Regions from separate parts of the Arthrobacter sp. 10L430 genome, predicted to be linked through region 1. Evidence: riboswitches for the same ligand, from Rfam matches in the RefSeq annotation. Region 1 holds a riboswitch; the other holds the start of a gene.
The links. A riboswitch is a leader RNA that binds a small molecule or an ion and turns the genes downstream of it on or off. The one in region 1 is predicted to bind cyclic di-AMP.
Positions count from the first base shown of each region.

Region 2: it holds a riboswitch for cyclic di-AMP, as region 1 does, so the genes downstream of both, AC1DDG_RS04955 (aggregation-promoting factor C-terminal-like domain-containing protein) here and AC1DDG_RS19035 (C40 family peptidase) in region 1, are expected to answer to the same signal.

Region 1 is NZ_JBFTJD010000029.1:45,328-49,833, forward strand. Features, by position in the region: gene AC1DDG_RS19025 (iron-dependent transcriptional repressor DtxR) at 1-252, shown strand, start outside; cyclic di-AMP (ydaO/yuaA leader) riboswitch at 386-630, shown strand; gene AC1DDG_RS19030 (M23 family metallopeptidase) at 635-1,456, shown strand; cyclic di-AMP (ydaO/yuaA leader) riboswitch at 1,606-1,764, shown strand; gene AC1DDG_RS19035 (C40 family peptidase) at 1,925-2,515, shown strand; gene AC1DDG_RS19040 (NlpC/P60 family protein) at 2,616-3,392, shown strand; gene AC1DDG_RS19045 (HNH endonuclease) at 3,615-4,115, shown strand; gene mobA (molybdenum cofactor guanylyltransferase) at 4,140-4,506, shown strand, end outside.
Region 2 is NZ_JBFTJD010000003.1:175,720-180,225, forward strand. Features, by position in the region: gene AC1DDG_RS04945 (glycosyltransferase family 39 protein) at 1-170, opposite strand, end outside; gene AC1DDG_RS04950 (bifunctional glycosyltransferase family 2/GtrA family protein) at 167-1,573, opposite strand; gene AC1DDG_RS04955 (aggregation-promoting factor C-terminal-like domain-containing protein) at 1,799-2,617, opposite strand; cyclic di-AMP (ydaO/yuaA leader) riboswitch at 2,623-2,786, opposite strand; gene AC1DDG_RS04960 (HAMP domain-containing sensor histidine kinase) at 2,881-4,428, opposite strand; gene AC1DDG_RS04965 (response regulator transcription factor) at 4,432-4,506, opposite strand, start outside.

The DNA.
Region 1 (4,506 bases):
GGCGTGATGAACCTGCTGGACGCCATGCCCGGCTACGGTCCGGATTCGCGCGTTACCGTCAGCCGGCTGGCAGAACCCATCCAGGTGGAGCCGGAGCTGCTGGTCCAGCTCGATGAAGGCGGGATCCGCCCCGGTGCCGCGGTTTCCCTCGAACGCGTGGGGGAGTACATCTCGGTCCGTGTGCCGGGGATCGAAGGCGCCCTCGAACTGCCACCGGAAGTGGCCGCCCACGTGTTTGTCCGCGTCAGCTGACGTGCTGGCCCGTGATTTGTCTGACATCAGGTGGCAGGATGCCCTACGACTTTTGCACAGCTTAGATAACGGAATTATTACTGCCCACTTTAATCACTTATAGTTAAACAGCAGCGCCGATACTAAAGCGTTACCTGATCTGGAGCCGAACTCTGCCAGCGGATCAGTCGCACGAGTCACCTTCTGGCAGAGGCGGGGGAACCACAACCGGCCGTTGAAAAACGGCCTTGGGGTGAAGTCCGCAGCAGCAAGCCACTTTCCGCAGATGGAATCTCCCGGGATACCCCTGTGCCGAAACGCTTGTCACGGCGGACCGGGTCGATGATCTCTCTGACCCGAATCCGACAGCTAACTTCGCAGGCTATCCAGAGAGGAACACTTCTTGACCATGCAGAATGCCCGGGGCCGCCGCCGCGCGGCCGGCCCCGCTGCGGAGCCGCGCGCCGCCGAAGTCTTCGCAGGGGAGCGTCCGCGGGATGCGCAGCGCGAAGCACGGAGGCACCGCAGTCCGTTCCGCCAGGTCACCGACTTCGCAGCCGCAAGCGGAGTGGGCCAGAAGGCGGGAGTCGCACTGGCTGCCACAGGCCTCCTGCTGACAGTCACGGTTCCTGCAACCAGTCCGGTCATGGCCACCGCTGACCAGGGCGGCGCCGCGGCGCTGTCCTCCCGTGTCCAGCCGCAGGTGTCCGCTGAGGCGGCCGCAAAGATCGACTTCAGCCGAACGTCCGTCTCCACCCAGGGTGACCCGGACAGCAAGCTCAAGCAGCTCCTCAGTGCACAGTCGGCCGGCAGCATCACCCGCGCCGCCTCGGCGGGCAGCCTTGGTGCGCCCCTGACCACCATGGTCAAATCGTCTCCGTTCGGATACCGCGTCAGCCCGATCACCGGGGGCTCCGGGGAATTTCACCGGGGCCAGGACTTTGCCGCCGAGTGCGGAACCCAGGTGTTCGCCGCGGCCAGCGGCACGGTCACCTTCGCCGGTTGGCACCCCTACGGGGGCGGCAACAGGGTTGTGATCAACCACGGCAACGGCCTCGAGACCACGTATAACCACCTGTCCTCTTCGAGTGTCCGCGTCGGCCAGAAGGTCAACCGCGGTGACGTAATCGCTCTCAGCGGGACCACCGGCGCCTCGACGGGCTGCCACCTCCACTTCGAGGTGATGGTCAACGGAGAAGTCGTTGACCCCCTGGGCTGGCTTTAAGCAAAACCGATGGAGAACTCTCGCATTCTTGTGACATGCCGTGACCTGAATGTGACATTCGCTCCGAACTGCTGTACCGTCTAAACCGCGTCAACTTTTCCGAAGTTGACGCCTTTGAGTGGATTGCCTAACTCTGCCACCGCTCAAGGTCCGTTCGCATGACATCGTCTGGCAGGGGCGGGGGAACCAATTTTGGTCTTCGCAAGAAGGCCTTGGGGTTAAGTCGCAAAGCTTCCCAGGAAGCGGCGCGGCCGGGTGACTCCCATCCGAATCCGACAGCTCACCTCGTAGGCATTGGGAGAGGCTACCTTCGTGTCTTCACGCCACAATTCTGCGCGCCACCGTGCGCAAACGGTTCGTACGAACCCGTTGGACTCAGTGTCCAAGGCAGTAAGCGCCAATGCCGGCACAGTAGGTCGCCAGGCAGCTGTTATCGCAGCTGCTTCAGGGCTCATCCTGAGCATTGGCATGCCGGCTAACGCAGCCGACACCAACATCGGTGTTTCCGCCTCCACGGAGTCCGGATCCCAGGCCACGCAGCTTGCTGTGACCGCCGCACCAACCGCAACTGTCTCCTTCGAGCGTCCTGCCGTCACCACCGAGGCAGCGCCGGTCATCGAGACTCTGGCCGCGCAGTCCAGCGACGACGCGGCCAATGGTGCAACCGATACTGCCAAAACCGTTACTGCCAAGGCGAGCAAGCTGGTGGATGCCGCAGGCTCCGCCGCCGCAACGTCAGGGCTGGCGGCCATTGCCTACACCGGTATCGGCCACCCGTACGTCTGGGGTGGCACCACTCCTAACGGCTGGGACTGCTCCGGCTTCACCCAGTGGGTTTACGCGCAGGCAGGCATCAGCATTCCCCGCGTCAACGCCTGGACTGCAATGAAGCCCACCTCGACACCCGCTCCGGGCGACCTGGTCATGCAGAACGGCGGCGCCCACGTGGGCATCTACGTTGGCAACGGCATGATGATCAGCGCCCTGAACCCTTCGGATGGAACGATCCTGCACGCTGCGTCCGCCACGGGCACGTCCTCCTTCTTCACCCTTCGCTAAAAATCCCGTTCGGGACGCGCCGGCTTACCCCCAAGATGCCGGCGCGTCGCTAAGCCACGTCCTGCTACCGCGGTCCGTGGAACACGAAAGAGAGAAACTTATGACTACACGTGCGACCATTGCACGCCACCGCGCCGAGGTCACCAAGACCCACTCGCTGGCTGTCATCGCCAAGGCTGTCGGCGACAACGCCGGTGGCATGGGCCGCCAGGCCGCAGTTATCGCTGCCGCGTCCGGCCTGGTCCTGACCAGCGGTATCGCTGCAAACGCTGCCGAGACCAACGTTCAGCGTGAATCGGTTCCTGTTTCCGCCCTGGAAGTGCAGTCTGTTGCTCCGGCAACCATTTCCGCTGCGTCCAGCATCGCCATCTCCTACGAGAAGCCGGCTGTTTCCACCACGGCCGCTCCCGTCGTCGAGGCACCCAAGCCCGTCGTTCAGGTGCAGGAAGCTGCTCCCGCCGTCGAGGCTGCTCCGGCAGTAAAGACCGCCGCTGCCGTTGAGGCTGCTCCGGCTGCTCCTGCCGCCGCCAAGACCGCTTCCGGAAGCGGCATGGGCGCCTCGATCGCCGCTGCTGCTTACGCGCAGCTGGGTGTTTCACAGGACTGCACCGCGCTGGCCACCAACTCCCTGGCCGCCGTGGGCATCAACTACCACGGCTGGCCGGCAGGCTACCTGTCCCTCGGCCGCACCGTCAGCGCTGCTGAAGCCCAGCCGGGCGACCTTGCCTACTACGAAAACGGCGGCATGGGCATGGCCCACATCGCTGTCTACGTCGGCAACGGCCAGGCTGTCCACGGCGGCTGGAACGGCGGAACCACCGCACTGTTCAGCGTAAACGTCGGCTCCGGCCCGGTCTTCATCCGCGTCGGCGGCTAAGACTACCAAGGCTTAGAAAAGGACCCCTGCCACTGCGGCAGGGGTCCTTTTGCATGCCCGTAGGCCCGGTTGCCATGCCGACACGGCGTCGGAGTGCATTCCGTCGATTCGCCGATCTGCCCCTTGAGTGTTTACTCTTGTGGTGTCGATCCATAGCCCGGACATGCAGAGGGCAGCCGGCCCTCGCGCCTCTGCCGGGTGCGGCCGTGAAGAGGTATGTGCATGCGCACTCTCGTTCTGAATGCTGGATATGAACCGCTGGCGGTTGTGACCTTCCGCCGGGCGCTGGTCCTTGTGCTCACCGGAAAAGCTAGCGTGGTGGCCGAAGGCGACGATCCTGTCGTCGGGCCGCAGGACATCATGGGCCGCCCGTCCGTGATCCTCCTTAACCGCTACATCCGGCCGCGCTACAACATGATCACCGCCGTCAGCCGGCGTGGCGTCCTTCGCAGGGACGGGCACCGGTGTGCCTACTGCGGCAAGGCAGCCCACACCATTGACCATGTCCAGCCAAAATCGCGGGGCGGTGCCGATTCATGGGAGAACCTCGTGGCGGCCTGCCTCCGCTGTAATAACGTCAAGGGAGACCACACGCCTGCTGAAATGGGCTGGAAGCTGCGGTTCGCCCCGGCGCCGCCCGTAGGCACCATCTGGCAGATCAAGGAACTGGAGAAGCCCACGCCGGCGTGGGATCCGTTCCTGCTTCCGGAGACCGCCGCGTAACCTGCCCGGCACTACGCTGGGGATGTGGAATTCGACGCAATAATCCTTGCCGGCGGCCGCTCCTCGCGGCTGGGCGGCTCGCCCAAGTCCGAGCTGACATACGACGGCGAGAGCCTCCTTAGCCGGTCCATCGCGGCTGCCCGTGGTGCCCGCCGGATTGTGGTGGTGGGCCCGGACACGAACCTTCCGCCCGGCGTGCTGAACTGCCGCGAGGATCCTCCCTTCGCCGGGCCTGCTGCGGCGATCGCCGCAGGCCTGGACCGGCTGCAGCGGCCGGACCCGGCACCGGACGCTGGAACAGCTGAAAGACGGGAAGGCACGGAGACGCAGGCCGCCACACTGACCCTGGTTCTCGCGTGTGACATGCCGCGCGCGCCGGATGCCGTCCATG
Region 2 (4,506 bases), on a different contig from region 1:
AAGGCCAGCAGCAGCGCGGCTGACGGTCGGACCCAGCGGGACTGGTTTCCCGTCAGCAGGGAATGAAGGCGTGAACGCGACACCGGCGTCTGCCCGGAGACGCCCCGTTCCTGTTCTGCGCCGGATTCGGCCTCCGTGCGGTGCTCTGCACGGCTCACTGTGGTGGTCATTTGCTTGCCTCTTCTTCAGCGGTCTTGGAGTCTGTGGCGGCGGAAGCCTGGTGCACCGGCGGCGACTGCCGCCGTCGGAACACCCATAGCCTGAACAGCAGGAACTTCACCGCCGTGGCGGCGAGGTTGGCCGCGGTGACGGTGACCAGCTCAAGCCAGCGGTCCGGCGTCGTGCTTCCATGGACGAGGACGAGCGCCCCGGAGGTGAGGGCCCAACCGATCCCGAAGACCAGAAGACCCTCAAAGTGATGGCGCGCAACGTCGCTGCCGCCGGCGATGCCGAAGGTGAAGCGCCGGTTGGCCGCGGTGTTGGCCACGGCCGTGGTGAGCAGGGCCAGGAAATTGGCGAGCTGCGGATCCATGAAATTGCGGCACAGGAAGAAGAGCAGCAGGTAGGCCAGGGTGGACGCTGCGCCGATGGTACCGAAGCGGACCAGCTGGCCGAACAGGCTGCCGCTGGGGCTCTGTTCCTGGCTGCGGGAGGCCGCGGGAAGGGGGCCGCGGGCCAGCGCACCGCGAAGCTCGGCGACGGGAATGCGCCCGGACACCATATCCCTGCTGAGCCGGGCCATGCCGCGGACATCCGCGAGGGCGGTCTGGACGATGTCCACACTGGAATGCGGATCGTCCGTCCAGTCCACCGGAACTTCGTGGACGCGGAGCCCGCACTTTTCGGCCAGGACCAGGAGCTCGGTGTCGAAGAACCAGGCGTTGTCCACGGTGTGCGGCAGGATCTGTTGGGCGATGTCCGCCCGGATCGCTTTGAAACCGCACTGCGCATCGCTGAAGTGCGCCCCCATCACGGACTGGAGCAGGAAGTTGTAGCTGCGGGAGATGAACTCGCGCTTGGGCCCGCGGACCACCCTGGAATTGCGTGTCAGCCGCGTGCCGATGGCGAGGTCTGAGTGCCCGGAAATCAGCGGTGCCAGGAGGGGACCCAGAGCCGCGAGGTCGGTAGAGAGGTCCACATCCATATACGCCAGGACGGGTGACGGCGAGGCCAGCCACACTTTGCGGAGGGCGTTGCCGCGGCCCTTCTCCTCGAGGTGCACCACTGACACTTCTCGCAGCTCCCTGGCCACCCGCTCGGCGGTCTTGAGGGTGTCGTCCGTGCTCGCGTTGTCCGCCACGGTGATGCGGAACGGGTGCGGGAAGCTGCCCCGGAGATGCGCATGCAGCCGGCGCAGGCACTCCTCCAGGTCGCGTTCCTCGTTGTAGACGGGGATGGTCACGTCCAGCACGGGAACCGCGGCGGCGGTGTCGATGGGTGAGCGCCGCAGATGCCGTGCACGGGCAACGGCCGGGCTGTGCCCGTCAGACGGCGCGGAGTGGACCCGCGCGGGCGGCTGGGGGTGCAGTGGAGGGTGCGGCTGGGTTCCTGAGGCCTGGTCTGTGAGGGTCATGCTTCAACAGTGGCGGGGCCTCATATGAGGGTTTTAGGGCGAAGCTGTGCGGGGGCTGTGGAAGTTTTGGCCCCTTGGAAGGGCGGCCGCCGCATTTCTGCACCGCTTCCCGGCCGCGCCCACGTGCAGAGACGCCGACGGCCCCCGGATCACGTGGATCCGGGGGCCGTCGAAAAACTCAAAGGGGTGCAGAAACGCGCGCTCCGCTTCCCACCGACTGGCGGCTTAGTACCAGTTGTTGGCGAGGTGGAAGTTCAGGGCGCTGCAGGGGGAGCCGTAGCGTTCCTTGACGTAGTCCAGGCCCCAGTTGATCTGCGTGCGGTAGTTGGTGCGGTAGTCCGGTCCGGCGCTCGCCATTTTCTCGGCAGGCAGGGACTGCACCACGCCGTAGGCGCCGCTGCTCGCGTTGGTGGCGGTGGTGCGCCATTCGGACTCCTTGGTCCAGAGCCTCTGCAGGCACTGCATCTGGTCCGCGGCCCAGCCGAAGGAGGACAGCTTGCTGGCTGCATAAGCCTGAGCGCCGGCGGGGTCATCCACCGCGGCAGGAGCAGCGGGCTTAGCCACCGGAGCGGCAGCCCGGACCGGGGCCACCTTGGCAGCCGGCACGGCAGCAGCCTTCGCCGGAGCAGCGGCGGGCTTGGCTGCCGTTGCCTTCGGGGCGGCCTTGGCAGCGGGAGCCTTCGCGGCGGCGGCCGGCTTGGCGGCGGACTGCGGGGCCAAAGCGGCTGATGTCGGCGCCGGCAGGGCGGAGATCAGCGTCTTGTCGAAGTTGAGCGTTGACGCCGCGTCGGCCGTGGCGGAGGCCGCTGCGGGGCTGGCTACCGGGGCAGCCTGCTCGGCGGCCTGGCTGGCCGCACCGACACCGATGAGCACGGCACACGCCGTGGTCACCACGGCCGCGCGGCGGCCGAATGACGGGATGTCAGCAGTGAGCCGGCCCCAGGCCGACATGGGCCGGACAGGTTCGGCGCGGTGGCGTGAAAGCTTCTGCCGGGACTGCGTGGAAGCGCGATCAGGGCGCGTTTGTACCTTGAATTCAGACATGGTGGATTGCCTCTCAACACCTGCGGAGTTAGCTGTCGGGTTCGGATGAGGTCATCCGGCCGCACGGCGATTCACGTGTCGGCTTCACCCCAAGGGCTTGATGCGGATTGCCCGGGACTCTGGTTCCCCCGCCTCTGCCTGGTCAAGCGGAATCCGGGAAGCGGCAGAGCTGGGCGTCCATCCGGATATGCGGCCCTGGTGGTGGCCGCACTCTATCGACCGTACAGGAGGCTCACGCTTAAGTCACATTTAGGTAACAGAGATCACGACGACGGCGCGTCGCCTTGTGCAGGCAGTCGGACCGCGAATTCGGTGCGGCCGGGCCGTGAGGAGACCTCCACCGTGCCGCCGTGGGCTTCCACGATCGACTGCACAATGGAAAGCCCCAGCCCGCTGGTTCCTTCGGCGGAAGCCTGCCCGGACGGGGCCGCCGTCTGGGCGCCCGGCGCCGCCGGCACGGGGGTCGCCCGGGCCGCGTCTGCGCGGGCAAAACGCGCGAAGACCCGGTCCACGAACTCCGCGGGGATGCCCGCGCCGTCGTCCGTCACGGTGATCACTGCACTGCCGTCGGCGGACCTCATGACTCCGGTGACCACCGTGGTGCCCGGCCCGGTGTGCTTGCGCGCGTTGGAGAGCAGGTTGACCAGCACCTGGTGAAGCTGTGAGGCGTCGCCGCGCACCACTACCGGCTCTTCGGGAAGTTCGAGGTGCCAGTTGCGGTCGGGCGCCATGACCTTTTCATCGCTAACTGTCTCGATCACCAGCTGCGTGAGGTCCACGTCGCTGAGCTTTAGCGGTTGCCCCTCGTCAAGCCGCGCGAGCAGCAGGAGGTCCTCCACCAGCGTGGTCATCCGCACGGACTGGCTCTGGACGCGGGCGAGGGAGCGCTGGCCGTCGGGCGTGAACTTCTCGGTCATGCGCATCAGCTCGGTGTAGCCGCGGATGGCCGTGAGCGGCGTGCGGAGCTCGTGCGACGCGTCGGCCACGAACTGGCGGACCTTCATTTCGCTCTCCTGCCGCGCCTCGAGGGCATTGGACACGTTGTCCAGCATGAGGTTGAGGGCATGGCCTACGCTGCCCACTTCCGTTCCGGGGTGGGCGTTCGACGGCGGGACGCGGACGGCGAGTGCCACCTCACCGGCGTCGAGGGGCAGGCGGGAAACCTGCGTGGCCACCTCCGAGAGCTGTTCGAGCGGCTTCATGGTGCGGCGGATGAGCACGGTTCCGGCGAGGCCGATGAGGACGAGGCCACCCAGCGACACCAAGGTGATGGTCACAACAAGGGACGTCAGGGTGTTCTGCTTTTCGGTGAGGGGAAGCCCGGTCACCATGACGTCGCCATAGGGCGACTGGGCGGCAACCAGCCGGTAGGCCCCCGTGGACAGGGTGCGGTCAACGGGGACGCCGTCGCGGCGCAGGCCCAAAAGAACCTGGTCGTCTGCCGCCGACAGTGTCTTGCGGGTGAGATCGGCGGCCAGGAAACCAGCACTGCTGACCTCGCCGTCCTGGATCCTGGCTGCTATGGTGCCGACGCGTTGGCCCCTGCCTTCGAGGGGATCGGGCTTATTGCCCGATCCGCCGAGCGGGGGACGGCCAAAGTCCCGGGCCCTGTCAGCTGCGCCGGTGAGTTGATCGTCGAGCTGGCGGGTGAGGAACGAGTCCATGCTGGCGTAGCTGAACAGGCCCACCGCGGCGCAGATGGCCACGAGCAGCGCCATGGCAACGAGGACCAGCCGGGTGCGGAGATGCCAGGTGCCGGGCTTCAGCACGCTGCGGCGCGGCGTTCGGGTGGCTCCGGAAAGGCTTGTCACGGCCTAGTCTGCCGGTTTGATGACGTAGCCCGCTCCGCGGACCGTGTGGATCATCGGCGGGTGCACGGCATCCACCTT